One region of the Oceanobacillus sp. M65 genome, then DNA from elsewhere that is predicted to be linked to it. Evidence: riboswitches for the same ligand, from Rfam matches in the RefSeq annotation. Region 1 holds a riboswitch; each other region holds the start of a gene.
What was found. Region 1 has a riboswitch for thiamine pyrophosphate ahead of ACTWPF_RS15770 (ABC transporter substrate-binding protein). Riboswitches for the same ligand answer to the same signal wherever they lie in the genome.

Region 1 (11,137 bases):
ATATCTTGCTAATGTTCTCTTCGGCATTTGGATTATTTCGATCTCCCCATTTTTTATCATCAAATGCTTTTTGTACATCTACTATGATTAAAGCTTTCTTTTCCATACTGTTCCCCCCGAAAATATCCTTTCACTTTAAATACTGACTTCACTTTTGTGTTGGTCATTGTGGATCTAATTTCAACATTGCTCCAAAATATTGTGAAGCAGAAGTAAAAGAAATAAATGCACAAAGCTCACTTATTTCTTCCTCAGTAAAGTCTCCATGCATGATTTCAAAAGTTGAATTTGGTATATCACCCTTTTGTTTTAAAAACACTTCTGCAAATCCAACCGCAAGTGAAATTTTTTCATCAAACTTATCAAAATTTGGTTTACCTTTCGCTTTACAATACTCACATCCATTACTTTGAGCTAATGTTCTCCTTACTTGTTCTTTTAATTCGACAGATAGAAACCCTTCTTTTTCTAATACATTTCCCAGTTGAGTCCACCCTTGCATTACTTCTATGTTATGTCCCAAAAGTCGTTGAAATGGTGTTTCTCCAAAACTTGATTCTTTGATTCTTGCCATTTAAAATCCCCCTTTGTTATATTATTAATTATAGAGGGTGTGAAGCTTAAATTACATTAAATTACTAATGTATTATTGAATAATTACTTTTAAAATTAACGTATGAGAGAGGGATTGGTTTAAAAGTGAAAACTGATGATATTGATAGGAGGATATTAGATGAACTACTTAATAATAGTCGTTTATCTATGAGTGAACTTGGAAGAAGAGTTAATTTGTCTTCCCCTTCTGTAACAGAACGGGTTAGGCAGATGGAATCATTGGGTATTATAAAAGGCTATACATTAGAAATTGACTTTGAAAAGTTAGGCCTACCTATCCAATGTATTATCGAAGCAACGATCAAAAACGGCAATTATAATTCATTCAAAAATTTAATTCAGAAACTTCCAAACGTACAGTTTTGTTATCGTATAGCCGGAAATGCGTGTTATATGCTAAAAATGCACTTTGAAGCCTTTTCAGAAGCGGAACAATTTATAGAAGAAGTAAACCCATATGCACAGACGGTAACACATTTTATCTTTTCAAAAGTTCCTACAGCTACACAAATTAATGCATAACCCTGCCCTACATAAAATATGGAGGAGGTATTTGTAGTAACGTATGGAGCTAAGGTGCTTTATTTCGTTTTACTATATCTTTCCAATGTGGAGGAAGCTCGTATGTTTCAAGGTGCCCAAATTTAATTAATTTAACATCACCAGGAGTGAGAGGGGTTATTTCAAATGTGAGCCTATCTTTTCCAACTGCTATGTGGGGGCCGATAACTGGTGAAAGCTCTAATGTTAGTAAGAAATGAAAGCTATGGAATCCCTCAACTCTTTCTACATTAACAATATCAACTTGGTAAGGATAGACCGATGGCAATTCAGTTAAATAGTTAGAGTAATAATTGTTTACTGCTTTTTCTATTTCTTCACCTAACAAAAGTATTAAAATATCTTGGATCTTTAGCTCCTTTGAATCTTTTGGAGGATCCAAATGCATTAGCTGGGCAGAAACAGGTGCGTTCCAAGAAAAGACAACTGTAAAAACAATAAGTAAAGGAATTATATATTTCATCATTATTTCCCCTCCACAATTAAGGTTATTGCATAGTTTTCTCTTGTGGAGGTTTATAATAAGAAGCAAATTATGACATCTTTATTTAACTACCCTGCAGATTCTACCATAATATTAGATATAAGCATTTCCTAATGGGCTCATTGTTTAAATGAACTTCTACTATATAATTTTATTTTAATAACTGCTTAACTTTATTTTCGTCTTCCGAAAATTCTAGTATTATTTCTCTTAGTTCATCTTCGTTTTGGGCATAACTAAATTCTTTGCCATACCACTCTTGTAGATTATCTTTCGTGATAGTAGATTCACTTATAACTGAATTAAAGGTTATCCACTCAACGTTTTGTACTAATGTAAATAAAAATGTAGCATTGTATATTACTGTTTCTCTGTACTCTTGCTTAGAGCCTATCCAATCGTAGTTGAGGATAATTCCATACGGTTCTTCATTTGTTTTAAGTTCAAAACCGTTTAAATGCTCAGAACCTGGTAATTGATTGGCAATGTTTCCTACTGCGCTATTATCACCAACAAATGAATCTTTAAATTCAAGAATATTTTCATTTGCGTTTGCATCATTTGAATTACAACCACTCAATAAAAACACTACTGATAGGGATATGTACAAAAACGCAATTACTTTTCTCATTTATTTACCTCCCTTCTTGAACCAAGCGGTATATTGCTTTTTCCCGGTCCAAAATACTATAGGAATAAATCCCGCCAGCTAACAAATTCACAAGGAATCCAAACTTTTTTCAAGCTTAAGGATGATCTGTTGCCCTTTTAGTTACAAGTTGTATATATACGAGCCATTTTAGGTTCGTTTAAAGACTTACCTCTGTGGAACTCTTAATCAGTTGGTGAAAGAAAAATCATTTTAGTGCCAATTAGTATTCAATAATTTAATTTTAGCTTAGTTACTGCATAAGGAGAGCGAAAAATAACATATTCACTATCAATCCATTTAGCATTATCCACTCCTACTACTTCTAAATTGTCGGCTTGAGTCCTATTGGTTATAATCTGTAATTGTTCACTATTTAATTGCTTCATTAATCCAAGAAAATTAGTTTTAATATAAAAATTATAAAAGTGGTGTGTGTCCCCGAGGGTTGCGTCTCTATGCTCTATAATTACGATGTTTTCGCCTCTGGGTGACTCTACAGTTTCATAAGAATTACTCAAATCCACTATCAAATATATGAAAGTAAATGGAACTAAAAGAAGTAATACTAAAACTGCGATAATAGGTCCCCAGAACTTTACTAGTTTTAACCCTTTTAACAAAACAAAAATAGCAATTAATGCAAGGAATGTTGGGAAAATAAAGCTTGTTGGCTTAAGAAAAATAAAATAATAATTTTTAATTTTGATTGGATAATAAAATAACTAGTAAATCAACTAATGCTATTGTAACGATAAATATCTTTTGTGGGAGACTTAGCAATTTAAGTCTTCTGAAAATGTTATAATCCCTTTTTCCTTTTTTATTTGTTTTCTTTTCTTCACCATGCTTTCTATTAACAAACCTGAAAATAATTGCTACCAACCAAAGTATGATTAGGATAACAATAAAAGTATTCATTTATAACATCTCCTAGGTTAGACTAGATTGCTTCGTTTGTCTTCATTGTAGGTGCATTCCTTCAAGGAGATTCATTTTCCTAATTTATTAACCTCTTTAAAAATCAGAGATACAAACCAACAAATATAAACTAACCGACATATTGGAGGATTAACTGATAAATTGCTATGCAAAATCCTAAAATACTTGCTTTCAATTTTGAAGGGTGGTTTCTTTTGTTAAGAAACAAGTATAGGATAACGGCTATAAAACCCAAGGGGAACCATAATTCAAATATACCCTCCTCAGTACTTTGGGAATAAATTGGAGTAATGTAAGTGCTAATTAGAAAGTAAAAAAACACTCTAGAACGTTTGGATTCTAATTGTTTACCCCACCTTACTAATAAGAAAATGACGATGATAGCAATAACCGTAATGTGGAAAGGAGGTAAAACAATAGCAGAATTTCCAAAATCAAATACCATTTTGAATAGCCACCTTAAGTTTCTAAGCACATACCCATTAATCAAATTACTAAGTTGTTAGATGAAGAGCATATTATTAGATGTTTTTAACTATATTTTACCATATTGTATTACCACTTTTAGATTTTTCTCAATATAATTATAAGATTACGACGATGGCATGGATCCATTTAAATAGTGCTAGTGAAACCACAACACCCAAAAGTGAAACCACAGCACCCAAAAGTGAAACCACAGCACCCAAAAGTGAAACCACAGCACCCAAAAGTGAAACCACAGCACCCAAAAGTGAATCCATAACACCACAAAGTGAAACCAAAACACCGCAAAGTGAAACCACAGCACCGCAAAGTGAAACCACAGCACCCAAAAGTGAAACCAAAACACCGCAAAGTGAAACCAAAACACCGCAAAGTGAAACCACAGCACCCAAAGTGAAACCACAGCACCCAAAAGTGAAACTACAGCACCACAAAGTGAAACCACAGCCCCAACCGACGCACCACACCAAATCCATTCACAAAATGGACATACCAATTTAATGGTAACTTTACAGTGTTAAAGTGTTATGTATGGTAAAATAAAGAAAAAGAAGTATTGGAGCGTTGTCTATGTTAGAGAATGGTTATTACTGGAGAAACCGTGAACTGAGAAAGCATGTCAGCGTGATTGATGGATTGGATAAGCCTGACCTGCTTTTAACGAATGCTGTTTATTTAAATGCGTATACGAAAGAGTGGATATCGGCAAACATTTGGATTGTTGATGATCGCATTGTCTATGTAGGGGAAAAGCTTCCTGCTAATACTGAGGAAGTAGAAACAATGGATTGTGCAGGGAAGTATCTTGTTCCAGGGTATATCGAGCCACATGCCCACCCGTTCCAATTATATAATCCTGAACAGCTCGCGAATCATGTAGCACAAACAGGAACTACAACACTAGTAAATGATAACATTTTATGGTTATTGTTATTAAAGAAAAAGAAAGCGTTTTCTTTAATAAATGAACTACAAAAGCATCCTGTCTCCATGTATTGGTGGGCGCGCTTTGATGCGCAAACGGAATTGAAGGATGACACACAACTTTTTAATACGCAGGAGATCCTTTCATGGATAAAGCACCCAGCTGTCGTTCAGGGGGGAGAGCTGACTTCATGGCCTGATTTGCTAGCAGGAGATGATCGGCTTCTGCATTGGATACAGGAGACAAAACGTCAAGGCAAGCCGATAGAAGGCCATTTGCCTGGAGCTTCTGAAAAAACATTAACAAAGATGAAGCTATTGGGTGTAAATGCAGATCATGAATCCATGACGGGCGAGGATGTTATTCGTAGGTTGCGTCTTGGTTATCAGGTAGGGCTTCGCTATTCTTCTATTCGACCAGATTTGCCGCAGCTGCTTGAGGAACTGTTGGCTATGAATCTAAAAAGCTATGATAATCTTACAATGACCACGGATGGAGCTACTCCAGGATTCTATGAAGATGGCTTGATGAACGTTTGTATTGAGATTGCGATAGAAAAAGGCGTACCAATTGAAGAAGCCTATATGATGGCAAGCTATAATGCAGCAAAACACCTTAGCTTGGAGGAGCAACTTGGAAGCATCGCACCAGGTCGAATTGCCAATATCAATATTCTTTCAAATAAGGATAATCCGCACCCTGAAAGTGTTTTGGCCAAAGGACAGTGGATTGTAAAAGATCATAGCCCACAAGAGATTTCCAATGTAGTGAATTGGGATGAATATGGGATAGGAAAACTAACCTATGATTGGGAACTTACAGAAAATGAATTGCAGTTTTCTGTGCCTATCGGACTTGATATGGTGAATGATGTCATTATAAAACCGTATGCGATTGATACAGACATTGCAACAGAACGGTTACCAGAAACGAAGAAGGATGCTTTCCTTCTCCTACTAGATCGAAAAGGGAAGTGGCGTGTGAATACGACCATACGTGGTTTCACAGATCGTCTTGGCGGTATGGCAAGTTCTTATTCTACGACAGGTGACTTCATCTTTATTGGAAAAAATAAAGCCGATATTATCTTAGCAGGCAATCGATTAAAGGAATTAGGCGGAGGAATTGTGATCGTCCATGAAGGAGAAATTTTACTGGAGATCCCACTCACACTCTCGGGCACCATGTATGATGGAAACATGCGGGACTTAATTGAGAAGGAAAAGCAGCTTAAAACGATATTAAAAGAATATGGTTATCCTTTTTCAGACCCGGTTTACTCGATATTTTTCTTATCTTCAACACACCTCCCTCACATTCGGATAACACAGCAGGGGATTGTGGACGTGAAGAAAAAAGCAGTACTATTCCCAGCGACCATGTGTTAGCGTATAATGGAGTAAAATCTATGTTAACAAGGGTGTTGTAGAAAATGAAGAAAATCGTATGGGTGCTAGTACTAGCATTCATCTTACTTGTAGGTTGCTCCGATAAAGAGAAACAGGAAGCGGACAACAATGAAACGAAGGATAACGATGTGCAAGAGAAAACAAGTCAACCTGAAGTTGCCAATGAAATTGTAGCTCCTTTGACAGGAGTGGCAATAGACGAACCCACTAATAACCGCATTGTCGGTGTGATGGTGAATAATCATTCCAAAGCAAGGCCGCAAACCGGGTTGTCTAGAGCAGATCTTGTGTTTGAAATATTAGCTGAAGGGAAAATCACTCGTTTTCTTGCTATGTTTCAAAGTGAAATGCCGGATGTTGTTGGCCCTGTAAGAAGTGCACGGGAATTTTATTTCAATTTGGCCAATGATTATAACGCACTTTATGTTTATCACGGGGCAGCAAATTTTGTTAATGATATGATTATGAACAGAGGAATTGAACATTTAAATGGATCCCTATATGATAATGATGGAAACTTGTTCAAGCGAGAATCATTCCGTAAGGCGCCACATAATTCCTATTTGCAGCTTGGGGCTGTATATGACGTTGCCAAAAGTAAAGGCTATGAGACAACTGCTGATATTGAGCCGCTTACTTTTGTGAAAAGCGATAAGGAGATTTCTGGTGATCCAGCTCAGCATGCAGAAATTGTTTATTCCGATCAACCAATGGAAATTGTCGAATATGACTATAGTGCAAGCGATGAAGTGTACACGCGCTATAATGACCGTGAACAAACAGTAGAACTGAACACAGAAGAGCCTATACAGGTAGCAAATGTATTTATAGTGGAAACCCCACATGAAGTGATTGATGATGCTGGACGGAGGGCCGTCGACATGGAATCGGGCGGAAATGCATACCTTTTGCAAAAAGGGAAAGTACAACAATTGCAATGGGAGAATAGAGAAGGAAGAATTGTTCCTGTAAAGGATGGAGAAATAGTGGGCTTTGTCCCAGGGAAAACTTGGATCAATGTTATTCCTACCAGTCCTGGATTAACCGAGTCCGTCAACATAACTAATTAGAAGCAGGAGGGCTTGTTTGTGCAAATAGATAAACTACGAGGAGAACAGCTCGATCAATTGTTCGATGCAATTCTTACACTAAAGGACCGGGAAGAATGCTACCGCTTTTTTGATGATATTGCGACAATGTCAGAGATCCATGCCATCTCCCAACGGCTACAAGTGGCAAAAATGCTAAGTGAAGGCCGTACCTACACGGTGATTGAACAGGAAACCAATGCTTCAACTGCAACCATATCGCGTGTGCGTAGATGTATTAATTATGGTAGCGAAGGATACAAGATGGTCTTAGGCCGACTTACAGATGAAGAGAAGTAGTAAACAAAGAGATGCTGGGTCATAGCCCGGCATCTCTTTGCTTATACTAAAGAATATAAAAACAAGAAGGCAACATATCGCTATACATGGGAGGACATCATGGGAATAAAAAATATTAAATGGAAAGCGATAGGAGTTTGTTTAGCTCTGATTTTCTTCACCGCGTTGGTGGGGTGTTCCCAGAATACAGACAACAGCGTGGAGCAAGAAATACAACAAAGGCAAGACAATAAAGGTGATGGGAATGAAGACGAAGGCAAAAGCAGTGCCCAAGATAATCCTACAGAAGAAGACGAAAAGGACTCCGAAGAATCCTCTGTAGATATGAAAGAAGCAGTTCAAGAAAAGATTTCTTCTATGACAATTAAAGAAAAAGTTGGCCAGATGCTTATGATTGGGTTTGAAGGTACCCAAGTGAATGATCAAACGAGGAATTTCATACAAGAAAATCATATCGGTGGAGTCATTTTGTTTGAAAGGAATATAACCGACTCAAAACAATTATTAAATTTGAACAGGGAACTAAAGGAATTGAACGCCGATTCTCAGGATATCCCTCTTTTTATTTCTGTAGATGAAGAAGGTGGGGTCGTATCAAGAATGCCTCCCAAAATAGTAAATTTACCAGACAGTAAGAAGATTGGTGATCTTAATAATACAGAGCTTGCATACCAAGTTGGGGAAGCGATTGGAGAAAGGGTAAACGCATTCGGGTTTAATGTAACAATGGCCCCTGTAATGGATGTTAATAGTAACCCAGATAACCCTATTATCGGAAAGAGAGCATTTGGTGATAACAAGGAGATTGTTTCGAAGATGGGCGTTGAAGAGATGAAAGGTATCCAATCAAAAGGCATCATTCCTGTCATCAAACATTTTCCAGGCCACGGGGATACAGATGTGGATTCCCACTTGGGCTTACCTGTAGTGCATAATAGTTTGGAAAGCATCCGAGAAATGGAATTGGTGCCATTCCAAAAAGCTATTGATCACCAAGCTGATATGACGATGGTTGCACATATACTGTTACCCGAGATAGATAATGAAGATCCCGCTTCTTTATCTAAAAATGTGGTCACCACTATGTTAAGAGAAGAATTGGGATTTGACGGAGTAACCATAACCGATGATTTGACAATGGGGGCCATTTTAGAAAACTATGATATAGGTGATGCTACCGTAAAAGCGGTTCAAGCGGGAAATGATATTGTTTTAGTATGCCATGGTGATGAAAATAAATTGAAAGCTGTTCATAGCTTAACCAAGGCTGTGGAAAGTGGAGCTATTAAGGAAGAAAGAATCGATGAGAGTGTGAAGAGAATTTTACACCTAAAAGAAAAATACAACCTTTCCAGTACTTCTCCAAGCAATATAGAGCTGGATAAAATCAATCAGTCATCAGAAAAAATAATTCGTAAGCTTGAAGAAAATGAATAGTATTTTAAGGTAAAACCATCTAGACTTAACTTGTATTTTGTGGCAATCTATGGCAGAGTAAGAATGTAATGTTGTTAATTGAATAGTACGTTTCGATGTAGGGGGACCAGTGTTGCTGGTTGAGATCATATCCGTAAGATATAGACCCTTGGAACCTGATCTGGCTTAAACCAGCGTAGGGAACATATAGAAGTGAATGTGACGATATATGCGCCTGGGTGAGCCCTGAGCGCATTTTTTGTGCATGAAAACAATATGTTCCTCCAAACAACAGCATTATGTGTCATAACAAAAAAGGAGGAAAGAAGAATGAAAAAGCTTTTACTTAGTATGGTTGTTTTGTTCAACTTGATCATTGCAGGTTGTAATCAAGAGGCAACAGGTAATGATCAAGAGGACAGCAGTTTAAAGAAAGTGACAATGGTGCTCGATTGGACACCGAATACGAACCACACAGGATTATATGTTGCCCAAGCAGAAGGGTATTTTGAAGAAGAAGGGTTGGATGTAGAGATCACCTTGCCAGGTGAATCAGGGGCAGACCAGGTGGTGGCATCCGGAAAGGCTGAATTTGGGATAGGAGCACAAGAAGCTGTGACCGAAGCGCGTATCCAGGACATCCCAATTGTTTCACTTGCTGCAATTATTCAGCATAATACATCGGGTTTTGCTTCCCCTGCGGATAAAGAAATTACGTCGCCTGCTGATTACGCCGGAAAAACATATGGTGGCTGGGGTGCACCTGTAGAGAAGGCAGTAATTGATTCATTAATGAAGCAGGAAGATGCCAGCGTAGAGGATGTCAATATTATAAACATGGGAAATACCGACTTTTTCACGGCTGTCGAAAGAGATGTTGATTTTGCCTGGATCTATTATGGATGGACTGGAGTGGAAGCAGAGTTACGCGATGTTGATTTGAATATGCAATATTTAACCGATTATAGTGACAAGCTAGATTACTATACTCCTGTTATCACCACGAATGAAAGTCTGATAGAATCCGATCCAGAAACAATCCAAGCATTTATGAAAGCAGTGACGAAGGGGTATGAGTATGCAATCGACAACCCTGATAAAGCAGCTGATATTTTAATAGAGGCAGTGCCTGACTTAGACCCAGAATTGGTAAAAGCAAGTCAGGAATGGATCTCCCCGAAATATCAAGATGATGCTAACCAGTGGGGAGAGCAGGACGAGAAGGTTTGGCAGAATTACGGAGATTGGATGTATGAGAATGGACTATTGGAAAAAGAACTAGATGCCAGCAGTGCATATACAAATGAATTTTTACCAGAAAAATAGAATTGAATTGGAGTGTGAGGAATAATGGCAAATGCGTTAGTAAGTATACAAATTGTCCCAAAAACTAAAAACGGTGAAGATAGTATTCCATATGTTGATGCGGCTATTGATGTAATTGAACAGTCAGGAGTTAAGTATCAGGTGAATCCGCTAGAGACCACAATGGAAGGGGAACTGACAGCGTTATTTTCCATCATCGAAAAAATGAATGAAAAAATGGCCAGCCTTGGATGTCCGAGCATAATTTCTCAAGTGAAGGTTTATTACAAGCCGGATGGAGCATCAATGGACGTGTTAACGGAAAAATACCGTTAAGAATGGAGGTGGAGGGTACTGCTTCTGGCAGTACCCTGATGATTATGAAAAAAATTGTGGAACAAGGATGGCGTCCTGTGTTGGTCGTTATCCTTTTACTTATTTTGTGGGAAGCTAGCAGTCGTTTGTTTGCTATTCCTGCTTGGTTACTGCCATCACCATTGACCATTATGGAAGAAGGGTTAAGCAGCTGGTCTAATTATGCACATCATCTTGTCTCAACCACAAAGCTATCAATAGTAGGATTTGTAATTGGTACAAGTATAGGATTGCTTATTGCTGTCTTATTACATTTGATGCCTCGTGTACGGCAGGCGTTTTATCCATTGCTTATCCTATCCCAGAATATCCCGATCATTGTGCTAGCGCCATTGTTAATTATATGGTTTGGGTTTGGCGTCCTACCAAAATTATTTATCATTACCCTTGTTTGTTTCTTCCCGGTTGCGGTAGCGGCCTTGGATGGATTCCGCCAAACGAATGCTGAGATGAAGCATTATATGTACATGGCAGGCGCATCAAAACGGCAGGTTTTTTCGAAGCTAGAATTGCCACATGCGTTGCCAACTGTATTTTCTGGTTTAAAAATATCTGCTACATACAGTGTGATGGGAGCGGTCA
Region 2 (11,137 bases), on a different contig from region 1:
ACCCAACATGGGATTTAGATGTGATTTTTCCAGGGGGAAGCGATTCAGAAGCATTTCGTACATATCTTAAAGACATTGAAAAGGATAAAGAAACATTCTCAGCTGAAGTAGAGGCATTTACTCCAGAAGATGGTAATGTGGAAGCAGAACAGTTAACTGGTGTAGTAAACGAGCTTGAGAGTGTAATGAAAAAGTTAAGAGAAGCTTCCGCGTTTATCAGTTGTCTAAGCGCACAGGATGTAACGGACGAGAAAGCAAGTCTTCTAGTTGGTAAACGTAGCGAATTGCGGGCAGAATTAGATGCCATCATGTCGAAGTTCGTACAAAAGCTAGTTGCCATAGAAGATACCACATGGGTTACATTACTTCAGCATGATGGTTTAGCGGAGCTTTCCTTTGTCCTTAACGAATACAGAGAACAGGCAAAGGAGCTTCTATCTGTTGAACAGGAAGTGCTAATCAATGATCTTGGAGTTGATGGTTATCACGGCTGGAGTCAAATGTATGATACAATCGTTGGAAAAATGACAGTGGAAGTAGAAGAAGATAATAAAGTGAAGTCTCTATCTGTCGGGCAGGCATCTAATAAATTAGGTCATCCAGATCGTAAAGTAAGAAAGGCTGTTTTTGATAAGCTGGGGGAGGCATGGAAGGAACAATCTGCCCTTTTTGGTCAGACATTAAACCATTTAGCTGGATTCCGACTGCAAACTTATAAGCATCGTAATTGGAAGAGTGTTCTTAAGGAGCCACTTGCAATTAACCGAATGAAGCAGGAAACACTTGACGCAATGTGGACAGCTATTTCGAATAATAAAAAGCACTTTGTTAAATATTTAGAGAAAAAAGCAGACCTTCTTGGGCTAGAAAAAATGAGGATGTATGATATTGGAGCACCATTAACAAATACTGTGAAAAAATCGAGCTATACTGAGGCCAGTAAGTTTATTGTAGACCATTTCGGTAAATTCAGTCCCAAAATGGCCGACTTTGCTCAAATGGCCTTTGACAAACGCTGGATTGAGGCAGAAGACCGTGCTGGCAAGCGACCTGGTGGGTTCTGTACAAGCTTCCCTGATAGTGAGCAAACTAGAATCTTTATGACATTCTCTGGGACGTCTTCAAATATTGCTACTTTGGCTCATGAACTAGGCCATGCCTATCACCAGCATGTTATGAATGATGTGAATGGGTTAAATCAGCGTTATGCGATGAATGTTGCGGAGACAGCTTCCACGTTCGCTGAAATGATTGTAGCAGATGCTTCGGTTAAAAATGCACAAAATAAAGAAGAGAAAATCGGACTGCTTGAAGATAAAATTCAACGTAGTGTAGCATTCTTCATGAATATACATGCACGTTTTATCTTTGAGAACCGTTTTTATGAAGAAAGAAAAGAAGGGCTTGTATCGGTTAACCGCCTGAATGAGATCATGGTAGAGGCCCAGAAGGAAGCTTATCAGGATGCACTGGATGAATATGATCCTAATTTCTGGTCTTCTAAACTACATTTCCATATTACGGGTGTTCCATTCTATAACTTCCCGTACACCTTTGGGTATTTATTCAGCCTTGGAATTTATGCTGCCGCCAAAGAACAAGGGGAAAACTTTGAGGATGCATACATTTCGTTGCTACGTGACACTGGTAGAATGAATGTGGAGGATCTTGCCATGAAGCATATGAATGTCGACTTAACGAAACCTGATTTCTGGGAAGCAGCTATTCAATTATGTGTGAAGGATGTTGAGGAATTTATCGAGCTTACACAATAGTTGTAAGCCTACAGAATGTGGGTTACAATGAAATTAATAAAAAAAGCATAGTTTGAAAAGCCTACAGGGGGAGCCAATGGCTGAGAGTGAACAGTGATGTTCTTACCCTTTGAACCTGTTAGTTAGTACTAACGTAGGGATGGTGGCTTTTTTGATGGAATAAAAGCAATGTGAGCGGATTCCCATCAGGAAGTCTTCCCCTTGGCATTGCTTTTTTTGTTTGTTTAAAATTCGCTTTAAAAAGGGGAGAGAGAAATGAATAGAAAACGCACATTATTTTTAGTTGAGGTAGCCATATTTGCTGCCTTTGCACTTTTGTTGGATATTATTCCATTTTTATCATTTAAGATATGGGCCCAAGGAGGATCAATATCCTTTGCTATGATTCCTATTTTTATTGTGGCTTTTCGTTGGGGAGTTAAGGGAGGCTTATTGGCAGGCTTTCTTTGGGGCATGTTACAAATTGCCGTAGGTACTGCTTATGTATTATACCCACTTCAAGGATTTTTTGACTATGCTGTAGCATTTACTGTATTAGGGTTTGCAGGTATGTTTTCTAAAAAAATTCAACAAGCTCTGCAAAAAGGGCAAACTAAGAAGTATTTGGGATATATAGTGGCAGGAGTGTTTCTAGGATCAATCCTACGCTTTGGTGCACATTATATTGCAGGAGTTACATTTTTTGAGTCAGCAATAGAAGGGCAACCAGTATGGCTGTATTCCTTATTATATAATGGCTCTTACATGCTGCCTGCTTTCCTGCTTAGTGCTATACTTGTCTTTTTCTTATTTCACAAACAGCCAAGGACATTAATGAATACGAATTAAGAAAGTATTCCGCTCACATGTGGGTGGTCTCTCTTATTAAGGGAGACTACCTTCTTTACCACATACAAAACGAGCATGCCAACTAGATTATTGGTTGGCATGCTCGTTTTTTAGCCTTAAGACAAACGACTTTGTAATAAGACTACATTAAGTAGCTAGCTGCATTTTCGTTGTTTGTTACAATTAGTAATACTTTTCCTTCGTCCATATCCTCTTCATAATTTTCAGCTTCTGCTTGAGAGAAACCTACCTCCTGAAGTTTCGAGCGCAGCTCGTCACCTTTACTATTAAATAAGTTTCCGACTGCGTTCCCAAAATCCATTTCCTTTATGCCGATTGTGTTGGCATCAACACTTCCAGCAATTCGTTTCGTACGGTCGTCATCGTGGGACAATACATAAACATCATCTTTGTTAATCCCTTTGTCTTTTAAAATACTCACATCTGTTTTTAATACTTCGTCATTTGTATATTCTTTGATAAATGGTTTCATCTTTTTCTACCTCCTAATAATGTTCTATGGTTTTTATATTCCCGGTAACCAAAGAACTAAACATTCCCTTAATGCATAGGCTATACAACCATTATTGAGAGGAAGATGTAGGATGGAACTTACCATTTCTCATTGGATATATGGACTGTTTACTTTATTGATTATTGGAACGATGATTTTTCGAAAAGGGGTTGTATTACCAACATTACTCGGAACGTTCATTGTAGCGTGGGTGTACAATGGAAACCTTGTAGCAGGCTTTAAAGCCATTTTTAATGCGAACCTAATTGCTGCACAGGAACTGTTTAGTATTTTCCTAATCATCACATTCATGCTTGCGCTTTTACATTCATTACGTGATTTAGGTGCAGATAAACGAATGATCCAACCCATCCAAAAAATGATGATAAATGGGCATATTTCCTTTTTTGTCCTAGCAGTTATCACGTATGTCATATCATTATTTTTCTGGCCAACTCCTGCTGTCCCATTAATTTGCGCATTGCTAGTACCAGCGGCTATTAGAGCGGGTTTGCCGGTTATGATGGCAGCAGTTGCCATTGCGCTTGCTGGTCAAGGAATGGCATTATCGTCGGATTATATTGTACAGGTAGCACCAAGCTTATCAGCTACAGCGGCCGGGATTGAGACAGCTATAGTGGCTGATCGTGCCCTTGTATTGTCTGTCATTGCTGGTGTCATCGCCATTGCGTTAGCTTACTTGTTGTACCGGAAAACAATACGTCATAGAAATGATCCATTAATTGAATTAGAATTGGAGCAAATGCAATCCGTAAAAGAGACGACGAATAAGGCACATACGAAAAATTTAACCGCGTGGAGTAAAATATTTGCAGTGGTTGTACCACTAACACTGTTAGGTGTTGTTATTTATATGGTATATGAAAAACTGCTATCTGGAAGAATGAGTGGACTTGAAGGGGGAGATGGAGCTGCCTTTGTCGGTGGAGTAGCAGTCATTCTTTTACTACTCTCAACTGTAGCCTTTGGTAAACAGCATTCCCTTGATTATATAACAACACATATAACGGATGGTTTTGTGTTTGCCTTTAAGGCAATGGGCCCAGTTATACCAATTGCTGGTTTCTTTTTTCTAGGAAGCTCGGACTTCTCAGGAAGTATTTTAGGAATGGAGGAGAGTCAACCAGCGTTTCTGTTTGACCTTGTGCAAACTAGCCAGACTTTTTTACCTGAAAATGCCCTTCTTGCTGCGCTAAGTATCTTAATCATTGGGATTATTACAGGTTTGGATGGTTCGGGATTCTCCGGTCTACCGCTCACAGGCGCCTTAGCTGCATCGTTGGAAAACGGTTCAATTGATGCTGCTACATTAGCAGCTATTGGGCAAATGGGGTCTATTTGGACGGGGGGAGGAACAATTGTAGCCTGGTCATCGCTTATTGCAATCGCAGGTTTTTGTGGTATTTCTGTAATGGAGCTCGTTCGCAAAAATTTTATTCCAGTCATAATTGGTCTTCTAGCAGCAACACTTTTCGCTATTTTTCTTTGGTGATAAACCGTTTTCATGGTCCTTTGAGGCTGGATTTGTTAGAATCGTAAAAAAGTGGGGCTTGTATCAGTCGCCAATTACTTAGGTGAAGGAGCATAAACCAAAAGGCAGCACTGCTATCGGTTTCTGGCATGCCCCCTGCAGGTGGCTGATCTATACCTCATTTGGCAAATCTTAGTCAGGAGGAACTAAAATGGGAAGCAATACTTCTACTATCATCGAACAATCTCTAGATGCATTGCTTGATGATCAATCATTTTTACCAGAAATTTCTGGAGAAACAAGAAAAAAAGCATTTACTTCTCTCACCTCTATCTTGTCCACCCCTAATCATATTCATAAATCATTCCTTAGAATCGCGTTAGAGGATGGCAAAGTGACTCGGATACCGGCATTTCGTGTCCAACATAATAATATTATAGGACCTTATAAAGGAGGTATTCGTTTTCATGAGTCTGTTGAGGAAGAAGAAGTAAGTAACCTTGCTGCCTTAATGACGTTAAAAAACGCCTTGCATGAAGTTCCCTTTGGAGGAGGGAAGGGCGGAGTGGTAATTGATCCAAGAAAATTTAAGGTGAAAGAACTAAATCAAATCTGTAGAAAATATGTCCAATATTTCAGTCAGATCATTGGTCCGGAAAAAGATATACCGGCGCCTGACGTCGGATCAGGAGAACGGGAAATGGACTGGATGATGGGAGAATACAAGAGCATCCATCCAGGTATGAAGTATAGAGGTAGTTTTACTGGTAAAAGTGTTGTAAACGGTGGCTCTTTGGGGAGAAGACAGGCGACGGGAAAGGGAGTCTATTTCTCCCTTCGCTATATGCTACATGATTTTACAAAAGATAAGTATAAATGGTTAAACGAACGGGATAATATTTTTGCTAAAACTGTCCTTGATCATAAAGACAAGTCCCTTAAAATTGCTATACAAGGTTTCGGAAATGTTGGATCTGTCGTAGCAGCTGAAGCAAATAAGTGTAACTTTTTGAACAATAAAGTAGTAGCTGTCAGTGATAGAAACGTGACATTGCATAATGCTGATGGGCTAGATATTCCAGAATTGATAAAGTATACAAAATCGAATAATGGTGATCTTCCAATAGATAAAGAAAGCCTGGAAGAGGCCAATGTGAAAGCCACTATTTGCGATAGGGACGACTTGCTTACAATGGATACAGACATATTAGTATTGGCTGCACTTGGTGGGCAAATCCACCAGGAAAATATGAAGCAAATGAAAGCAAAGATTATTGTTGAGGGAGCGAATGCGCCAATTACAGGGGAAGCCGACAGCTATCTCAGTGAAAAAGGGGTAGTTGTTATCCCGGATATTTTGGCAAATGCTGGTGGTGTTATCGTTTCCTATTTTGAGTGGCTACAAGGGAGAGAAACGCAATTTTATAGTGAAGAGCAAGTTTACGAGAAATTATATGATAAAATGCAACACACCTTTGAAACAGTGTATCCGCAGTATTTTGGAGACGCGTTTCCACTAAGGCAAAATTGTTACATCCACTCTGTAATGAAACTCTCCACAATCTTATTTAAACAAGGAAAGCTTTACTAAAGTTATTACGCTGGGCCATATGTTCTCATTAGCAAAGAACGCTATGTCAAATGGAAGTATTTTCTTCCGCTGAATGGTGTTTCAGATATCTATAAAAATGTAATCGCCGGACAAACTCGAATTTTATCGTAGATAATTCAAGTTATTGTCCGGCTTTTTTGTTTAAAATTCTTCTTTCCTCATTTTCGGAATTTCATAGAAGTAAAAATTTCTTTGTTGTCTACTTTTAACCCTACGACAATAGATTTGTAATCTGCATTAACAACAGATAAATCTTCTACGTTTTGCAAATCCCATAAACTACCATTTGAGCACTGAAATATTCTAAAAAGCCATATAAAACCATACTAAATCAAAGCGCTTTCACATATGGATTAAAGAAACACGTCCATATATTCTTTTCGAAGGTGTGTTAACTACTTAGTATAGGAGGAATAAGGTATGTCAGGTATTTTAGTTGCACTTATTGGTATGGTCATTTTTGCTCTTGGCTACAGATATTATTCCAAGTTTGTAGCAGAAAAAATCTTCAGGCTCGATCCGAATTATGTAACACCTGCACACCGTTATAAGGACGGGGTGGATTTTGTTCCTACAAATAAGTTCGTCTTATGGGGGCATCATTTCACCTCTGTTGCGGGGGCTGCTCCCATACTAGGACCAGCAATCGCTGTCTATTGGGGCTGGCTTCCAGCGTTTTTATGGGTGATACTAGGGACCGTTTTTGCTGCAGGGGTCCATGACTTCGGTACATTAGTTCTCTCTGTGCGGAATAAGGGCCAGTCTGTTGGAACATTAGCACACAGACTAGTTGGACAGCGTGCCAAGATATTATTTTTGTTTATCATATTAATTCTAGTATTAATGGTAAACGCAGTTTTTGCCTGGGTGATTTCAAATCTATTTATCTCCTATCCGGCTAGTGTTCTACCAGTGTTTATTCAAATTCCATTAGCTATTTGGATTGGATATGCAGTATTCAAACGGAATAAACGGATGCTCATTCCATCTCTTTTGGCGCTTGGTGTTATGTATGCCACGGCTATATTGGCTAGCAAAGTAGGTTTCTTACAAATTGACTTGGTTAAATACTTTGGCGGAGAGGGGGCAAGTGGACTGTTTGGACTTGGTGCCACTTCTTCAGCATTTCTCATCTGGATTGTCATCTTAATGGTCTATGTATACATTGCCTCAACACTACCGGTTTGGAAACTCTTGCAACCAAGAGACTTTATTAATTCACACCAGCTTGTTGTAGGTCTTGGAATCTTATATCTTGGATTAATATTTTTGAATCCAGAAATGACGGCTCCTGTCACAAACGCAAATCCTGACAAATCATTGCTTCCATTATTATTTATTACAATAGCCTGTGGTGCGATCTCTGGTTTTCATGGATTGGTTTCCTCTGGCACTTCTTCTAAACAATTAAATAAAGAAACAGATGCACGCTTTGTTGGCTATTTTGGTGCAGTTGGAGAAGGAATTCTTGCACTTATTTCGATTATTGCGGTGGCTACATTTTTTGCGAATAAAGATGATTTCTTTGCTACTTATGCCAGTTTTACAGATGCAAATGGTGCAGGATTGGGAGTGTTTATTGAAGGCGCCGCAAACTTAGCCTCGGGAGTCGGGTTACCGGCAGATATTGCTACAACCATTGTATCGATCATTGTTGTAAGCTTTGCTGCAACCACGCTCGATACTTCTGTACGATTAATGCGCTACATTATTTCTGAGCTTGGTGTAGAATACAAAGTTCCAGCGTTAACCAAAAAGCATGTTGCTACAACGGTAGCTGTTGTGTCTAGTGCTGCTCTTGTACTATTGCCAGAAGGGCCGAAAGGGTTTGGGTCTGGTGGTTATCAGCTATGGCCTTTATTTGGTACAGCTAACCAGTTACTAGCAGGCATCAGCTTGATGTTAATAGCCGTATGGCTCAGGAGGCAAGGGAGAAACTATGCAGTGGTGTTAATACCTATGATTTTCCTTATGTTTATGACGCTATACGCAATGTTCCAGCAGGTGGTGTTTGAATGGTCATGGGCAGGAAATGACGCAAACACACTATTGTTCGTACTCGGCGCTATTATTTTTGTGTTTGCTGTCTGGATTATCCTAACGGCCTTTAATGTGTTAACAAAACCGATTATCAATTCAACAGAAGATGAATAATTAGCAACTGAGTGTGATGACAAAAAGGAGCTAGTTAGCTCCTTTTTGTATTTCACCATAGCAATTAAGCATAGAACTTCATACTAAAGGGAGGGGATAGAATGCTAGGCAAGCTAAAGAAAGCAATTGCATTTTATGAGGAAGTGCTTAGTACACCGCATCGGCAGGAAATTGCCAGAGAACTAAGAAAGGAAGAAGATCTTTTTCTGCTACTACTATACTCTGAAATGATTGGCATCCCTAACCCAGTGTTTTACTATACGCTAGAACTTTATCCACACATAATAGAGAAGTTTCATGATTGGCACTTGCGCATGGGCATGGAAAACTCCCCCTTATCAGGGATTCGTTGTTGTTAAAATAGAATAGGAGGTGCTATATGAACACAGAAAAGGAGATCATCTTTATTGGTGGAAAAGGAGGAGTGGGGAAGTCCACGACAGCTGCTGCCTTAGCTTGGAGTTTTGCTGAAAAAGGTATCAGAACATTACTTGTATCAACAGACCCGGCCCATAATACAGGTGATATATTTGATCAGAAAATAGGTGGAGCCATGAAACGCCTTTCCAAATTCTTAACAGCAATCGAAATTGACCCTGATTATGAGGCATCCTCTTACATTCAACGTGTGAAATCAACGATTAAGGGTATCGTACATGTAGGAATGATAGATGAGGTGAATCGTCAGCTTGATACCGCTAAGGCTTCACCAGGAGCGGAGGAAGCAGCCTTATTTGAAAAATTAATTTCAATTATTTTGGAAGAGAGGGCGAATTTTGATAAAATAGTTTTTGATACTGCTCCAACAGGACATACCATTCGCCTGCTTTCTCTTCCTGAGTTGATGGGTGTATGGATTGATGGTCTGCTACAAAAGAGACAAAAAACGAATGAAAATTATTCCAGATTATTACATGACGGTGAACCGGTAGATGATCCTATATACGAGGTGCTTAAAGCAAGGCAGGAGCGGTTCTATCAGGCAAGGGAAATATTGCTAAACCCAAGAAAGACGGAATTCATTTTTGTATTAAATCCAGAAAAACTTCCTATACTTGAAACAAAAAAGGCGATAGAGTTACTAGAAAAGTATCAACTCTCTGTGAATACCTTAGTGGTAAATAAACTATTACCTAACGAAGTGGAAGGGACATTTTATGAAAAACGCAGGAAACATGAGAAACAATACATTTCAAAAATAAAGCAAGAATTTCAGAGCCAACACCTTATGTTTGTCCCATTGTTTACAGAGGATATTATTACGAAGGCACAATTATCGAAATTTAGTACATACGTGGAAAGGGGAAAAAGCAATTGAAAGCATTTGTACATGAATATGGCGAGTTAAAAGTAAAGGATATGGAAACACCAACCGCAGGGGAAGGACAGGTTTTGGTGGCCCTAAAAGTGGCTGGTTTAAACAGACGTGATCTTTACATTCCAAATCGGCGCGGAGAGGATAAAGAAGCATTGATTCTTGGCTCAGATGGAGCGGGTATAATCGAATCAATTGGCGAAGGAGTTCAAAATGTTAAAGAAGGTGACGAAGTTATCATCAATCCTGGTTTGCGTTGGTATGAGAATAGTGATGCTCCACCAGCAGAATTTGATATCTTAGGTATGCCTGACCATGGAACCTTCGCCGAAAAAATGGTTATATCCAGTGAACAAGTGGAACAAAAACCATCTCATTTATCTTGGGAGGAAGCAGGAGTTCTCGCTTTATCAGCCCTTACAGGATATAGAGCATTGTTTACAAAAGGTCAGATTAAAGAAGGGGAAACTGTATTTATTCCAGGTGCTGGAAGTGGTGTGTCTACTTATCTTATTTCATTCGCTAAAAACGTTGGAGCACGGGTAATTGTTACGTCAAGAAGCGAAGAAAAGCTTGAAAAAGCAAAATCATTAGGAGCAGATGTTGTCTTGCTTGATAGCGAAGATTGGGTAAAACAATTAGAGAACGAAACAGTTGATCTCGTGATTGATAGTGTGGGGCGCGCTACCTTTAAACGTTCTTTGGATGTATTAAAAAAAGGTGGACGCATGGTTATTTTTGGTGCCACGACAGAGGATACCATCGACTTCGATCTTCGTTCCTTTTTCTATGGGCAATACCAGCTGTTTGGCTCTACAATGGGAAGTAGACAGGAATTGAGAGCGCTCTTGGATCATATGAAAAACTTTAATATGCATCCTATCGTCGACAAGACATTTGCAATAGACAATATGCAAGAGGCATTTGAATATCTTGAGGTTAATAAACAATTCGGCAAGATAGCCATAAACCTATAGAAGGAAGTATTATATGAAAAAAGAAAGAGAATCATGAGTAGCCAACTAGTGCTACGATATGATTCTCTTTCTTTTGGTTATAAGATAGGTCTTGTTTTTTGTTTATACCTCAGCTTGTTTTATCCAATCTTTACCTTCTATCTGCCTTGTAACAAGCATACTGGAGACAGTATCACCAGTAACATTTACCATCGTTGCCGGTGGGTCAACTACTACTCCAATTGCCGAAATAATTGGCAATGCTTCCAACGGCAGTCCGTACAAGCTAATGATCATCATTTCACCCATAAATCCGCCTCCTGGAATCCCACTCATTACGATCCCGGACAGCAGACAAATGCCGATCGCCGTTAAAAATGTATCCCAACCACTAAAGTCCATGTTAAAGACACCAAATACAAAAGCAATCTTTAACATAGCAGAGAGGCAGGAACCATCCATATGAATGGTGGCGCCTAAAGGTAAGATCG
Region 3 (11,137 bases), on a different contig from region 1:
AAGCTGTTTGATTGCCAAATATCTTCGCAAGAGATGTCACTTCGATAATGTTTTCCATTTGTTTTCCTCCCAGATGGTGATGTTTTCTATAAGTCAACTATAGAAGGAAAACCGCATGAAATCAGCACTTTCACCGTGAAAAGAGCAAATAAGGGGGTGAATGGAGCTTATTTCAGTCCCAACATCTCCTTTAATTGGGCCATTTTTGTTTTAGAAAGCGGAATGGAGGATTTTGCTTTATCATCTAAAATGAGACTGTAGCTATTTCTCGTCCATGTGATCACTTCACGTACCTTTTGTAGATTGACAATGTAAGAACGGTGGCAACGGAAAAAACCAACATGTTGTAGCCGGCTTTCTAGCTCATTTAATGTGAACAGGCTAGGAAATGATTCACCTTTAATATAAATATTGGATTGCCCATCATTGCTTTCTACATAGTCAATCTCTTGTGGATCGAATAACACAATTTTTTCATTTACTTTGGTCGGAATTTTATTAAATTGAAATGGCTTAATATCGTCGCCATCTTTTTCTTCTGTAAGTACTTCTTCTTTTTTGCTTTCTTCTTCCGCAACTTGCACAACATGGAGACCATTATCGTCCAATCGAAACACCTGGTCAGCTACGGTCAACGCACTTTCCAGATTACCTGTCAGAATTAAACTGGCTTTTCGTTTTTTCTGCAGCTTCTTTACTAGGTTTACAAAACCCCTTCTCGTTTCCATGTCTACATTCAAATCTGGCTCTTCAAAAATAAACACATCTGGATTTCGTATGATCATTGTGCCAAAATGTACTCTTCTTTTTTCTGAATCTGTTAAACTTCGGATCCTGGCCCTTCTTTTATCCTGAAGTTGGGTATCCAATAGAAGTTCTTCCATACGATAACCAGAGGTGTAAAGCTTGATAAAGAGGGAAAAATAATCCTCTACTTTTAATCTTTCATATAACCCTTCTTCATAAAAACAAATATTTATAGCAGACATATATGCCTTCTTGTCTTCTTCCAATGTTTTTCCGTGAACAGAAATTTTTCCTTTAGAAGGTACAGCCTTACCTCTTAGAAGATCAAGAAGCATTTTCCGTACATTTAACGTCGAGTATATGGCAACAATCTCTCCCTGAGCTAAGGTAAGGTCAAAATTTGGAAAAAGTATATTGTCCTTTGTCTGTTTTTCTAAATCGCTGAATATCAACCCTTCTGTCATCTCCATCACTTCCTGATCCAAAAATTATTAACCTCTTGTTTAATAGTACTAAATTACGGAAATATTCTCTATAACTTATACTAAAGGATGTGGCGGAATGAAAGCTGTAACATTTCAAGGCAAAGAAGCAATGGTAGGAAAACAAGTGGATGATCCAACGATTCAAGAAAATAGCGATGTGATTGTACGCATCACAGCAAGCGGCATATGTGGATCAGACCTTCATCTGTATCATGGAGGAATAGAGCCGGAAACCGACTATGTGGTTGGGCATGAGCCAATGGGGATTGTAGAAGAAGTTGGTTCAGAAGTGAAAAGCTTGAAAAAAGGGGATCGAGTGGTCATTCCTTTTAATATAGGGTGTGGTGAATGTTTCTTCTGTAAAAACCAAATGGAAAGCCAATGTGATGAATCCAACCCACATGGTGAAGTTGGTGGGCTATTTGGTTTCACCGAACAAAATGGTGGCTATCCAGGAGGACAGGCAGAATACCTCCGTGTGCCATACGCTGACTTTACCTCTTTTAAAGTGCCAGAGTCGAGCGAATTGAGTGATGAACAGGTGTTATTATTATCCGACGTCATTCCAACCGCATATTGGAGTGTGGAAAATGGCGGGGTACAAGAAGGCGATACTGTTATCATTCTAGGTTCAGGCCCAGTTGGGTTGATGGCTCAAAAGTTTGCATGGTTAAAGGGAGCAAAACGCGTAATATCCGTTGACCAGATGGATTACCGACTTGACCATGCTGCTCAAACCAATAATGTAGAAACATTTAACTTTAAGGAGCATGAAAAAGTTGGTGAACTGCTTCATGAAGAAACAAAAGGTGGAGCAGATGTAGTGATTGATTGCGTCGGGATGGACGGAACCGTGCCACCAAAAACAGAATTTGGTTCGGAAATGGATAACCAATTTGGAACAATCAGTCCGATCATAACAGCATCAAAAGCTGTACGAAAGTTTGGTACTGTCCAATTGACGGGTGTATATGGATCAGATGCCAATAGTTTCCCATTAGGTGATTTCTTTACCCGAAACGTCGCCCTGACGATGGGGCAGGCTCCGATCATCCATATGATGCCAAAGCTTTATGATATGGTGGAGCAGAAAAAAGTTGATCCTACCGACCTTATTACACACAGAATGTCCTTAGATGAGGCGGATAAAGCATATGACATGTTTGACAAGAAAGAAGATGGAAGTATTAAAGTGATTTTCAAACCATAATACCCATGACAAATGCTAAATAGTTTGTTAGTCTATAAGTATCGGCATTGTTGCTGATCAATAATTTCATACGAAGAAGACTACTAGGGGGGCCCGATTATGGCGGGCTGAGAGGTTAGCACATGAGCTACCGACTCTTATGAACCTGATCTGGTTAATACCAGCGGAGGGAAGTAGTGGACGTACAAGTTACGTCTATCCTATTTCAAATTACCGAAGCCAGGTCCCCTTGTGACCTGGCTTTTTATTATTGCCATCAGGTTAGTCTAAAGAAAGGAGGTTATCGTGAAAAAGACACAAATGATTACCACCATGGCAGTGTTTGTTGCCATTGGAACTCTTGGCTCCCAACTACTTTGGTTTCCTGCTGGCATTGCCAAAGCCTACCCAGTTCAGCATGCAGTTAACGTCATTGCAGCAGTTATACTAGGCCCTGTGCCAGCAGTTGGGATTGCTTTTATGATCGGATTAGTGCGGAACTTACTTGGCCTTGGAACATTGCTAGCATTTCCAGGCGGAATGATAGGTGCTCTTCTTGCAGGCATTCTGTATCAAAAGCTTGGCAAAAAGCGTTGGGCAACCCTTGGAGAGATGATTGGAACAGGAGTTTTGGGTTCTCTGTGCGCTGTACCTATCTCAACTATTCTGCTAGGAAATCCTGTTGGAGCACTTTTCTTCATGCCATCCTTTCTCGTCAGCAGTGTTACAGGCGCCTTCATTGGTCTATTTATCGTTTCCCGTTTAAACGAACGTTCAATTACTAGAATACAAGGCACTTAGTCTTTTATTCACCTTCGAATCTATGGAATTAGAGAAAAGGTTTAACGTCCAGTAAATGGTTATCTACATTAAAAGGAGGCATTAACTATGAACTTTTCAGAACAGTTAAGACAAGAAAACAATGATCTATTTCAGATGATTTTCGCGCATCCATTTGTACAAGGTGTCGGAAAAGGTGACATCTCAAAGGAAGCGCTCGCCCATTATATTAAAGCGGATTATGAATACTTGAATGCGTTTATGCAAATTTATGGAATTGCCCTTTCAAAATCACAAGATCGGGAAGATATCGCTTATTTCTTCGATCAGATTAAATTTGTACTTCACGATGAAATTCATCCACATCGAAATTTCTGTGAGCATATTGGCGTAGAATATGAAGCATTACAAGGGCATTCACTTCCGCCTACTGCCGACCATTATATTAAACATATGATGTACCATGCTCAAATGGGTTCGTCTGGTGAGATTATCGGGGCTTTACTTCCCTGCCCATGGACATATCTAGAAATTGGCAAGAAATTAGTAGAACAATATCAACCTGATGAAAGTCATCCCTTTTACGATTGGATAACCTTTTATACTGGAGAAGAAATCGAGCACACAACGAATGAATTACGCACTCGTCTAGATCGATTTGCTAACCAAAGTTCACTTGAAGAACAGGAAAAAATGAAAGAAGCCTTCCGCATAAGTTGCCAGTTGGAGTTGAAATTTTGGGAGATGGCTTACACGTGCGAAGAATGGCCATCAGCTAAAAAGGGGAATCGCTAATGAAACAAATACCTTGTGCGCTAACGATCGCTGGAACAGATCCAAGCGGGGGTGCTGGCATTCAAGCTGATTTAAAAACCTTTCAGGAATTACAAACCTACGGGATGTCTGTTGTGACATCAGTCGTAGCCCAAAACACAACAGGTGTGCAGGATGTGCATCACCTTCCAGTTGAATTTATTGAGCAACAACTCGAATCTGTGCTTTCCGATATGCCGGTGCATGCCCTCAAAACGGGAATGATTGCAAATGAGCCCATGATGGAAGTTATTGCGAGGTATATAACTAAAACCAAGAAGGAAGTTGCTTATGTCATGGACCCTGTAATGGTAGCAACAAGTGGCGATCCTCTCATTGTTGAAGAAGCACGCCATTTTCTAAAAAAGGAGCTGCTTCCACTGACAACCATTGTTACCCCCAACCTTCCAGAAACGGAATTTATTACGGGAAGACAAATAGAGTCAACAGAAGATATGAAGGAAGCTGCTGCTTATATAGTTGATGAACTGGGAGCTGGCGCAGCACTTATTAAGGGCGGACATCTTCAGGGAAGAGCAGTAGATTTCCTTTATGATGGCCATCGCATATATACGTTTTCGGAGGAACGCATTAACACAAAGAATACACATGGCACAGGGTGCACCTATTCTGCAGCAATAACCGCTAACTTAAGTAAAGGTTTATCGCTTTATGAAGCTGTTTTGCATGCGAAGAAATTTGTTACGGAAGCAATACGCTATTCCTTTCCAATTGGGGCTGGAAATGGTCCGACGAACCATTGGGCGACAAGGATAAAGTGAACCTTCAATCAGTGGGAGGTTTATCTTCCCCACTGATTGTTAGTTGAACGAATCGGGGTGTTAGCGTCCGTTTACTCCCTCTTAAATATCACTGTTTGAAGTGGGAGTCTTACGGACTGTTGCACCGGGATAAAGGAGGAAAGATAAGCAATGAATGCTGATCTAATCAAAGACGTAAGGAGAAACAATCCACTTATCCATCATTTAACAAACCAAGTCGTGATGAATTTCACAGCAAATGGACTGCTGGCATTCGGCGGAGCTCCCGTGATGGCTAAAGCGGAGAAAGAAGCCGCCGAAATGGCCTCAGCAGCTGATGGGGTATTAATCAATATTGGAACATTGACGCCTGAGGAACTGCCCGCCATGATAAGAGCGGGAATTTCTGCAAATAGAAAAGGAATACCTGTTGTACTCGACCCAGTTGGTGTGGCTGCAACTGATTTTCGTAAGGATGCGGTAAAGCAACTTACAGATGAAATCCAATTCACTGCTATTAAAGGCAATGCAGGAGAACTGGCTCATCTTGTAAGTACCCCCTGGGAAGCGAGAGGAGTGGATTCTGTGGGAGATGGTGATGCAAATGAAGTTGTCCAAAGTGTAGCAGAAACCTTTCAAACTTCAGCTATTATCACTGGAAAAACAGATTTCATCTATACAGATGGCAATCTATACACAAATGATTCTGGTCATCCTTTACTAGGAAAAATAACTGGAGCAGGTTGCTTGCTTGGTTCTATTATTACGGCTTGTTTATCTTCGGGGGACGCTGCGAAAGATAGTCTGCTAACCGCCGTTTCCTTTTATGGGCATGCCGCTGAGTTTGCAGCACAACAGCATAATGTGACGGGTCCTGGTAGCTTCTCACCTATGTTTATTGATGCATTATCCCTTGACCCAGCGCAATTGCAAGAAAGGAAGGTTTAAATGGAGGCACACCTACTTCGCAAATATTTCATAATGGGCAGCCAAGATTGCGATAGAAACCCGGTGGATATCTTAACAGAAGCAGCTCAAGCAGGGATTACGGCCTTTCAATTTCGTGAAAAAGGCCCTGACTCTCTAATGGGTTTAAAAAAGGTAATGCTAGGAAGGCAGCTAAGAAAGATTTGTTACCAGAACTCCATCCCTTTTATTGTTAACGATGATTTAGAGCTTGCAGAGGTCTTAGATGCAGATGGAATCCATGTCGGCCAAGACGACGTCAACGCAGAAGAGGTGCGGGCTCGATTTCCTGATAAAATGATCGGATTATCCATATCAACGCTAACAGAGCTTGAACAGAGCCCTTTATCTGTAATTGATTACCTCGGAGTAGGTCCTATTTTTCCAACTGGGACAAAAAAGGATGCCAAAACTCCTGTTGGCACGAAATGGATATCTCAAGTTCGAAAACAGCTATCACATTTACCGCTCGTTGGGATTGGGGGCATTACCACCACATCAGCTAGAGATGTTATGGAAGCTGGAGCAGATGGTGTGGCTATCATATCTGCCATCACCAAGGCATCAGACATACAAAAAGCCGTAAATCAGTTATAAACCTCAAAAGCGCAAGCGTCCGTTTAGATTTCCCAGACAACTAGGAAGAAGGGAGCATCGTTGTGCCCCCTTCTTCCTGTTTTCACTTCCTTTTATCTGCATATATCGCCATTGCATCACGCATAAATACTGCAAGGCCATCCCCAAATTGATCAATGTTTTTTGTGAACCGCTGATCGTCTACATACATCTGGCCAAGTCCTTTAAATGCTTCAAAAGAATAAGTCCCCATTACATTCAAGAAGTTGAACCACTCTCCAATTTTATCTTGTGCAACGTCCGAACCTGGCTCTAGTTGACGAATCGCTGCCAACTCTTTGTATATGGCATTGAATTTCTTCTCGAAGTCCTCTTTTTCACCATCAGACATGTTGATTAGCTTTTCATTTGATTCATCTACTGCTTTATCCCCCCACCGTTTACGGGCTTCTTCCTCATAGGGGTTCTTGCTAAAATCAAATCCTTCAAACTTCTCTTTTGCGCTCATTGTTCGCTCTCCTTTCGAATACTGAATCGTTTTGTCGATTGTTCTCATCATTTTGTCAATCCTATTTCTTTTTTCCAGTAGCATTTTTCGGTGTAAAGCTAGCGCCTCTTTTTGATCAAAGGTTGGATCAGTGATAATCTCCTTGACCTTCTTCAAAGGAAAGTCCAGTTCTCTAAAAAATAAAATCTGCTGCAGTTTTTCAAGATCTTTTTCGGAATAAATTCGGTAGCCGGCATCTGTTATTTCTTCAGGCTTTAGTAGCCCAATCGCATCATAATGATGCAGTGTGCGCACACTGATTCCTACTAAATTAGCCACTTCCTTTACTTTCAACGATAAATCCCTCCTTCAATAACTACAATAAAGTATAACGTAACGTTAGAGTCAAGAAGAAAAAAGCCCATTTAAAAATATACGGATAACGACAATAGACCAAAACACAGGATCAGGGCATTCGCCCAATTTTCATAAAGCAATCCCAAAATAGACGATTAACCATATATTATATCGAGTACATTTGAGGAGGTAATATATTGACTTATTATAATCAACCACCATACGAAGACGATGAGGAAAGACAATTAAATTTCCCAGGACAGATTATCGGGGGATTATTCGGCCCCGGAGGAGGTTTTCCGGGACAGCCAGGGCAGGGAGGTTTTCCTGGGTTTCCGGGTCAAGGTTTCCCAGGTAGTGGAGGCGGATTTCCAGGCCAAGGTGGATTCCCTGGTTCAGGAGGAGGCTTCCCGGGACAGCCCGGACCAGGACCAGGGCAGTCTGGAGGCGCACCAACTACCCCTCCACCGTCCTTTCAACCAGTTCAGCCACAAGCGCAATTGTTTGCAGTTGATCCTGGCGCAATCCGAAGCTGCCTGTTTCGCTTCACTTTTATCTGGACGCGTTGGCAGTCATTCTGGTTTTTCCCTACATTTGTAGGTAGAAATTCTATTTCTGGGTTTAGATGGACTGGAAATAGATGGGTCTTTTTCGGCACCGACCTAGACAATGTGCAATCCTTTCAATGTTATTAGGTAGAACTTTATTTATCCAGGGCTCATGCACACCCTCCTCCCTCACTTTTTCATAGGATAAGATGAAGGGAGGAATCCAACGTGTATCAATTAGCTTTACTCTATTTAGCTTGTGTTCTCGCTGGCTTCGGACTCGCTAACTTGCCATCTTCCGCCATTGTTACTGCTGAAATCGCAAACATCTTTGACCTTGTTGGTGGCATTGCCATAATAGTGTTTGGTGTAGCCATACTTTACTTGGGCTTTAAATCCCTATTCAACAAAAGATAGCACAAAAACAAAGACACCATCCAGTCTACTGGAGGTGTCTTTGCTCTTTATCAATCTTAATGCTTATTCATTTTCTTGCTCATTTCTCTTTGCCAGATCAACCCTTGTTCGATGGCCATTTTTCTAGCAATTTTCGGAGCATTCCACAACGGCGGAAGCAAGAGTAATGATACAGGTACTGCGGTTATTACAATTGAATTTTGGATAGAAGAAATACTGTCCTCACCAATGGAAAGAATAACAGCTGTTGTTAAACCAAAAATGATCGCCCAAAATACGCGTAACCATCTTCTAGGACTGTCATTTCCCGTAAGTGTTGCAGCCACAGTATAAGACATGGTATCCACTGTTGTTGCAACAAAGACAACAGATACAATAAGAAATCCTAGTCCTATCCATGTACCCAGCGGAAGCTGATCAGATATTGCCATAACAGCAGCAGGCATACCACCTTCACTCAGAGCTCCAGAAACAGATCCCGGATTTTCGGTTTCAAAGAATAGCCCTGTTCCACCAACTACTGAAAACCAGAAATTATTTACTAATGGTGCAACAATGGATACAGCAATAATAAGTTCCCTAATCGTTCTACCACGAGAAATACGACTAATAAAGACAATTAACATTGGCGCATAACCGATAAACCATCCCCAGAAAAAGATCGTCCAGGCACCCAACCAAGCGCTATCGCCTCTAAACATACTCATGGTAAAGAAATTCTGGATATGATGGCCTGTTCCACCGACAAAACCATCTAAAATAAACATAGTCGGTCCAATAATTAAAACAACAATTGCTAAAAATATTGTAAGGCCAACATTATAACGACTAAGTGTTAAGATCCCTCTATCTACACCAGTGGCCGCAGAAATAGCTGCAATTACTGCCAATCCTAAGACAACGGTAATACTTAAGGTCAATGTATTGGGCACATCAAATAAATGGTGTAATCCATAAGAGATTTGCAACCCAAGAAATCCTAAAGGTCCAAGTGTCCCTGCAACCGTTGCGATAATGGAAAAGATGTCTGCAGAGGATCCAAGAATACTTTTATGATAAATTTTCTCTCCGAAGATAGGGAAGAGCAACCCTCTGGGGCGCAGTGGAAATCCTCTATTATAATGAACATACATCATTACAATCGTTGCGAGTGTACCTAGAATAGCCCAGGCAGTAAATCCCCAATGCAAAAAAGATTGTGCTAACGCGGCATTAATATTATTAAACTCTCCTCCACCAAATAAAGGCGGTGTGGTCATATAGTGATACATTGGTTCAGAAGCAGCCCAGAAGACTCCTCCGCTTGCCAATAAGGTTACTAAAATCATTGCAACCCAACGAAAATAACTATACTTTGGCTTATCTTGCTTGCCCAATTTTACTTTTCCATACTTTGATATGGCTAGTCCAATCCCGATAAAGAAGTTCCCTAACAGTAACAACTGCCAATAAGCTCCGAAGAACGTTGCAGAGTAACTAAATAAGTTGTTGATTGCACTACCAACCATGTCACTGTTAATTAATGAAAGTACGATAAATGCAGTTAGAAAACCACCACTAATTATGAACACTGGCCAGTCTAACTTTTTTGATTTACGTTTCACGCTTTTCCTCCTAATTTTTTAGGAGCAAGTGTCTAAAATTGGTTGTTAGCTTTGTCATTTAAGACCGTTGGATGGAAGTTGATTATTGTTATTATAGTAAATAACCCTTGACGAAGTTCCACCAGCTTGCCCTTTTTTATAACACAGGTCAATATTATAGTCTAAATTAGCTAATTGGTCAAAAAATTACTATAATTTATACATGTGTTTTTACCTATTTTTTGCACCATTTATAAAATATATGCCGGGCAATACATCATTATTATTTCCTGAAACATCGTCAACTATTTCTATTGCTATTCTTTTATAATTTCATCAACTGTTTCTTCAACCTCACTACGTGACATTTTTTCTTTTCCATTCTGCATCGCACTAAGCGTTCTTTTTGCTAAAGCTAACGGAATTTTACAGAAGTGTAAAATATGTCGTGTGTGAATTGACTTTATGTAGGTATCTGCCTTATCAAGGTTTTCACTGGCATATGCAAACAAATCATCTCGGTCCCATCCATCAGGGATAAACGTGACACCACGTTCGGCATCTTCTTCTTGATTGCGTAGCATATTAACAGCTTGGAGACCTCTTCCATAGCCGATTGCCAATTCTCTATCTGTAATCGTTCCATCATACCATTCCCATATATCTGATAACATGACACCAACAAGACCTGCAACATAATATGTATAATTATCCAAGTCCTCTTCCGTATTCACTACCCAATCGCGTGCTGCCCAGTCTGCCATTCCTTTTGCCATAATACCCGTAGATTCTAAAACTTTATCAACAATTCCTCTTGGGCACACTTCAATCCATTCGCCCAATCTTAATGTCACCTCTGGCAGAAAATCCTCATAGGGGGCCAGCAGCTCGTTATAGGCCTGTTGATCAAATTTATTTAGTAGAAGGATACTGATAGCGTTCAGCAATGCTTGTTTACTACTATTATCTAGTGCTTCATGATCTTCTATTTCATCAATGGCCCGCATGCACAAATAAGCAGAACCCACCGTCATTTTAAGTGGTTGCTTTAGAAGTGTAATCGGTATGTAGAATGTTCTACTTGTTTGTTTAAGGACACGCATGGCGTCTTTCTCTAAGCCTGTTTTTTTAATCAATGGTTACTTCCTCCCTTTACTTCCTTGAGGTACCTTAAGTATACCAACCCTCACATGCTTATGCCACTTTCCACAATGGTAAACGTAAATTAAAGTAAATTGTAATGGGTTCTTTATCCTAGAGTTGATTGATGCCCACAGCATGACTTCCAAATTTTCACACACATATTTTTCCCTATTTCTAGAAAGCTATAAAAAAGCAGGAGCCTTTTGTAACTGGCTTATTATGTTTGAACAATTCTTTTGCCAGTAAGCATTAGTTAGCAATATTGCCATTTGAGATGGAGGGAAT

Region 2: another riboswitch for thiamine pyrophosphate. It lies ahead of thiT (energy-coupled thiamine transporter ThiT); the one in region 1 lies ahead of ACTWPF_RS15770 (ABC transporter substrate-binding protein).
Region 3: another riboswitch for thiamine pyrophosphate. It lies ahead of thiW (energy coupling factor transporter S component ThiW); the one in region 1 lies ahead of ACTWPF_RS15770 (ABC transporter substrate-binding protein).

What each region holds. Positions count from the first base shown of each region.
Region 1 covers NZ_JBQQCJ010000004.1:126,182-137,318, forward strand. The annotation lists gene ACTWPF_RS15715 (cysteine hydrolase family protein) at 1-106, opposite strand, end outside; gene ACTWPF_RS15720 (carboxymuconolactone decarboxylase family protein) at 164-574, opposite strand; gene ACTWPF_RS15725 (Lrp/AsnC family transcriptional regulator) at 700-1,137, shown strand; gene ACTWPF_RS15730 (DUF3888 domain-containing protein) at 1,187-1,642, opposite strand; gene ACTWPF_RS15735 (DUF4825 domain-containing protein) at 1,812-2,291, opposite strand; gene ACTWPF_RS15740 (hypothetical protein) at 3,009-3,230, opposite strand; gene ACTWPF_RS15745 (hypothetical protein) at 3,777-4,238, shown strand; gene ACTWPF_RS15750 (adenine deaminase C-terminal domain-containing protein) at 4,308-6,050, shown strand; gene ACTWPF_RS15755 (DUF3048 domain-containing protein) at 6,095-7,141, shown strand; gene ACTWPF_RS15760 (YerC/YecD family TrpR-related protein) at 7,160-7,459, shown strand; gene nagZ (beta-N-acetylhexosaminidase) at 7,559-8,896, shown strand; TPP riboswitch at 8,986-9,095, shown strand; gene ACTWPF_RS15770 (ABC transporter substrate-binding protein) at 9,206-10,201, shown strand; gene ACTWPF_RS15775 (thiamine-binding protein) at 10,226-10,516, shown strand; gene ACTWPF_RS15780 (ABC transporter permease) at 10,561-11,137, shown strand, end outside.
Region 2 covers NZ_JBQQCJ010000002.1:833,937-845,073, reverse strand. The annotation lists gene ACTWPF_RS11900 (M3 family oligoendopeptidase) at 1-1,775, shown strand, start outside; TPP riboswitch at 1,832-1,932, shown strand; gene thiT (energy-coupled thiamine transporter ThiT) at 2,031-2,603, shown strand; gene ACTWPF_RS11890 (general stress protein) at 2,746-3,096, opposite strand; gene ACTWPF_RS11885 (hypothetical protein) at 3,209-4,630, shown strand; gene ACTWPF_RS11880 (Glu/Leu/Phe/Val family dehydrogenase) at 4,821-6,200, shown strand; gene ACTWPF_RS11875 (carbon starvation CstA family protein) at 6,642-8,375, shown strand; gene ACTWPF_RS11870 (cory-CC-star protein) at 8,477-8,734, shown strand; gene ACTWPF_RS11865 (ArsA family ATPase) at 8,755-9,693, shown strand; gene ACTWPF_RS11860 (zinc-binding dehydrogenase) at 9,690-10,667, shown strand; gene ACTWPF_RS11855 (dicarboxylate/amino acid:cation symporter) at 10,770-11,137, opposite strand, start outside.
Region 3 covers NZ_JBQQCJ010000005.1:140,211-151,347, reverse strand. The annotation lists gene ACTWPF_RS17595 (ABC transporter ATP-binding protein) at 1-58, opposite strand, end outside; gene ACTWPF_RS17590 (LytTR family transcriptional regulator DNA-binding domain-containing protein) at 168-1,232, opposite strand; gene ACTWPF_RS17585 (zinc-dependent alcohol dehydrogenase) at 1,309-2,442, shown strand; TPP riboswitch at 2,518-2,631, shown strand; gene thiW (energy coupling factor transporter S component ThiW) at 2,728-3,222, shown strand; gene tenA (thiaminase II) at 3,310-3,996, shown strand; gene thiD (bifunctional hydroxymethylpyrimidine kinase/phosphomethylpyrimidine kinase) at 3,996-4,796, shown strand; gene thiM (hydroxyethylthiazole kinase) at 4,947-5,723, shown strand; gene thiE (thiamine phosphate synthase) at 5,724-6,338, shown strand; gene ACTWPF_RS17555 (MerR family transcriptional regulator) at 6,421-7,158, opposite strand; gene ACTWPF_RS17550 (hypothetical protein) at 7,359-7,856, shown strand; gene ACTWPF_RS17545 (hypothetical protein) at 7,938-8,126, shown strand; gene ACTWPF_RS17540 (BCCT family transporter) at 8,183-9,730, opposite strand; gene ACTWPF_RS17535 (squalene/phytoene synthase family protein) at 10,027-10,845, opposite strand.